Regions from separate parts of the Vibrio profundum genome, predicted to be linked through region 1. Evidence: predicted binding sites of a transcription regulator. Region 1 holds the regulator's gene; the other holds the start of a gene.
The links. Region 1 encodes MetJ, which represses methionine synthesis genes. Its sites were predicted from a motif close to TTAGACNTNTANANGTCTAA; they were not measured.

Region 2: metK (methionine adenosyltransferase) is a predicted target of MetJ. The motif match lies at 1,003-1,022, and genes of this name have one in related genera.

What each region holds. Positions count from the first base shown of each region.
Region 1 covers NZ_JAKJTA010000006.1:197,466-199,672, reverse strand. Annotated here, with positions in the region: gene L4C34_RS06925 (O-succinylhomoserine (thiol)-lyase) at 1-874, opposite strand, end outside; gene metJ (met regulon transcriptional regulator MetJ) at 1,058-1,378, shown strand; gene L4C34_RS06915 (malic enzyme-like NAD(P)-binding protein) at 1,462-2,207, opposite strand, start outside.
Region 2 covers NZ_JAKJTA010000023.1:18,522-20,728, forward strand. Annotated here, with positions in the region: gene tkt (transketolase) at 1-788, opposite strand, end outside; gene metK (methionine adenosyltransferase) at 1,143-2,207, shown strand, end outside.

The sequences.
Region 1 (2,207 bases):
TCAGAGCAATATCATGGCCGGGGTGAGTCGGTAGGCTAGGGTGATAAATGGTACTCACTAATGGTTGCTGTTGCAGGTAGGCTAAGATTTTTTTGGCACTTTCTTCGTGAAGCTTCATGCGTGCGCCAAGGGTGCGAATGCCGCGCAGTGTCATGTAACTATCAAAGGGGGTACCAGTGGCACCAATGCAATTACCCCACCATGCAAGCTGTTCAGCGTGTTCAGCTTGTTTGCTTATTACGACCCCCCCAATCACATCGGAGTGACCATTGATAAATTTGGTCGTGGAATGAATCACAAAATCTGCACCAAGCGTGAGCGGCTGCTGATAAACCGGAGTCAAAAAGGTATTATCGACAGCGACAAGCGTCCCAACGGATTTAGCTAATTGGCATACTTGTTCAATATCCACCACACGCACTAAAGGATTGGAGGGAGTTTCAATGAGCAGCAGCTTCGGCTGCCTTGCGATTGCTTGCTGCAAGGCTTCTGAGTCGGACTGGTCAATAAACAGTACCTCGAAGTCACCTTTTTGCGATCGAGAGTTAAGCAGTCGATAGGTGCCCCCATAACAGTCATGCGGGGCGACAACCAGATCGCCAGCCGCCAAGAAAGATGATAGCCATAGGTTTATCGCCGAAGTGCCGCAGTTGGTCACGACCGCCCCTTGACCGACTTCCAGTTCGTATAGAGCTTGTTCCAATAGCCCACGATTTGGGTTACCTGAGCGAGTGTAATCGTATTGCGGCACGTCACCAAACTCGGGGAAACTAAAGTTGGTCGAAAGGTAAATCGGCGGAACAACGGCGTGATGTTGGGTGTCAGATTCGATGCCAGTTCGAACGGCGATAGTGGCCGGTTTTCTGCTGCTCATAATTAGTTTCCTTCCTGCTCATGAATCGGTGGGCTGTGGCTTGCTCAAGCTGATTGAGATACTTTACTGCTCAAAATTGTAGACGTCAACAAGTCTAGATGGCTAAATGTCTTTGCTTATAGCCTTAAATCCCGCTAAAATTCAGCACTAGATTGACGTTAAAACTAATTTTGAAGGTGCGCAATGGCAGACTGGAACGGCGAATACATTAGCCCATATGCTGAACATGGAAAGAAAAGTGAGCAGGTAAAGAAAATCACGGTATCTATCCCTTTGAAAGTATTGAAGGTGTTAACAGATGAGCGTACTCGTCGCCAAATAAATAATCTGCGCCATGCCACTAATAGTGAGCTTTTATGCGAAGCTTTTCTGCATGCGTACACCGGTCAACCACTGCCGACTGATGAAGATATGCGTAAAGATCGTCCAGATGATATTCCCGCGGAAGCAAAAGCATTGATGACAGAAATGGGTATTGAGTTTGAATCTTACGATAGCGAGTAAGGTTTGAGCTTAAAAATATAAAAAAAACGCTGAGATGAACTCAGCGTTTTTTTTCGTATTCGATAAGAGTCGGCTCTTAGTCGTTACTTCTTTTCTTGCAGCTCTTGCATATAGTTGCTTGGCAATTCAATGCGCGCAACGCCAGAGGCTACTGCTGCTTCCGCCACGGCTTTTGCTACGCGGGGAAGAAGGCGAGAGTCCATTGGTTTTGGAATAATATAATCTTTACCGAACTCTAGTTTGTCTGCGCCTGCAGCTTTGAGTACTTCTGCTGGTACTGGTTCCTTGGCTAGATGACGGATAGCGTCAACAGCAGCCAATTTCATGTCATCATTGATTTCGCTTGCACGAACATCCAGTGCACCGCGGAAAATAAACGGGAAGCACAATACGTTGTTCACTTGGTTCGGGTAATCACTGCGGCCAGTACCCATGATCAAATCTTGGCGTACTTGATGAGCCAGTTCAGGCTTGATTTCCGGATCTGGGTTCGAACAAGCGAAGACTACAGGCTTGTCGGCCATCAGCTTAAGTGCGTCTTGTGATAGCAAGTTAGGGCCTGATACACCAAGGAATAAGTCCGCGCCGTCAATCACGTCTTCTAAAGTGCGTTTGTCGGTGTTGTTGGCGAACAGCTGCTTGTATTCGTTTAGGTCATCACGGCGAGTGTGAATCACGCCTTTGCGATCTAACATGTAGATTTTTTCACGCATCGCGCCACACTTGATCAGTAGCTCCATACAAGCCACAGCCGCCGCGCCCGCGCCAAGACAAACAATGGTGGCTTCTTCTAGCTTCTTACCTTGCAGCTCGATTGCGTTAAGCATTC
Region 2 (2,207 bases), on a different contig from region 1:
GGTGCGCCGTGACAATCGTGCGAGCCAGATTTGTTTGGTGAACCAAAACCAATGATAGTCTTAGTACAAATTAGGGTTGGGCGAGGGTCGGCTTTCGCCGCTTCAATCGCTGTATTAATTGCTTCGGCATTGTGGCCGTCAATGGCAGGAATAACGTGCCATCCGTACGCTTCAAAACGCTTAGGAGTATCGTCAGAGAACCAACCTTCAACGTGACCGTCGATAGAAATGCCGTTGTCGTCCCAGAATGCAATCAGCTTACCTAGACCTAATGTGCCTGCAAGAGAACACGCTTCGTGTGAGATGCCTTCCATCAGACAGCCGTCACCCATGAAGGCGTACGTGAAGTGATCCACGATGTCGTGGCCTTCTTGGTTAAATTGCGCCGCAAGAGATTTTTCAGCAATCGCCATGCCTACAGCGTTAGTGATGCCTTGGCCAAGTGGGCCTGTAGTGGTCTCGATACCCGGCGCGTAGCCGTATTCTGGGTGACCCGGCGTTTTTGAGTGCAACTGACGGAAGTTTTTCAGCTCTTCAATCGGCAGTTCGTAACCAGCAAGGTGCAACAAAGAGTAGATCAGCATAGAGCCGTGGCCGTTAGACAAGACGAAACGGTCACGATCAGCCCAGTTTGGGTTGCTCGGATTGTGGTTTAGGTGCGAGCGCCAAAGAACTTCAGCGATGTCAGCCATACCCATTGGCGCACCAGGGTGGCCAGAGTTAGCTTGTTGAACGCCATCCATGCTGAGAGCACGGATAGCATTTGCGAGATGTTTGCGAGAAGTCATGTCTACTCCTAATAGCGTTACACATTGTCAATCAAAGTGGGGCTGAAAAACAGCGGAGCCAATTGTCGCAAAGCCACCTCTAGTGTGCAAACGTTTTACTGTTACAATCTGCTCTTTGAGCCAAGCCCGTAAACTCGAATTGAATGATAAGGTTAATCGAGCGAGGCACTCAAATAATGAAAAAAAGCTTGAATTTGTCTCCGTGAAAATTAGAATAGACGTCTAGATGTAGAAACCCCTACACAGACTATTTATTGAAACGAGAACTCCACTGAACGCTCGTTTATCACTAATTCGCATATAAACCATTCGCTTATAAGCAGTTTGTTTATAACCAATGACAACGGAGCTACTATGGCTAAGCACTTGTTTACTTCTGAATCTGTTTCAGAAGGTCACCCAGATAAAATTGCCGACCAAATTTCAGATGCAGTACTTGATGCGATCTTAAAGCAAGATCCTAAAGCTCGCGTGGCATGTGAAACTTACGTGAAAACGGGCATGGTCATGGTCGGTGGTGAGATCACCACTTCTGCTTGGGTTGATATCGAAGAGCTAACACGTCAAACCGTTCGTGACATTGGTTATGTACATTCAGACATGGGCTTTGATGCGGATTCTTGCGCTATCTTGAACACCATCGGTAAGCAATCACCAGACATCAACCAAGGTGTTGATAAGTCTGACCCGAAAGAGCAAGGCGCGGGTGACCAAGGCATCATGTTCGGTTACGCGACCAACGAAACTGATATCCTAATGCCAGCTCCAATTACTTACTCGCATCTTTTAGTTAAAAAGCAAGCTGAAGTTCGTAAGAATGGCACCCTACCTTGGTTACGCCCAGATGCAAAATCACAGGTAACGTTCCAATACGAGCAAGGTAAGATTGTTGGTATTGATGCTGTGGTTCTTTCAACTCAGCATTGTGATTCAATCTCAACACCGGATCTGCGTGAAGCGGTAATGGAAGAGATCATCAAACCTGTACTGCCTAGCGAGTGGATCAACAAAGACACTAACTACTTCATTAACCCAACCGGTCGTTTTGTTATCGGTGGCCCTATGGGTGACTGTGGTCTAACTGGTCGTAAGATCATTGTTGATACCTACGGTGGCGCAGCTCGTCACGGTGGCGGCGCATTCTCTGGTAAAGATCCTTCAAAAGTTGACCGTAGTGCTGCATACGCGGCTCGTTACGTAGCGAAAAACATTGTTGCTGCTGGTCTTGCTGAACGTTGTGAAATCCAACTTTCTTACGCGATTGGTGTTGCAGATCCAACGTCGATCATGGTGGAAACTTTTGGTACTGAGAAAGTGCCACATGAAGTTATCATTAACGCTGTACGTCAAAACTTCGACCTACGTCCATACGGCCTACAAGAAATGCTCAACTTACTGCAGCCTATCTACCAAAAAACG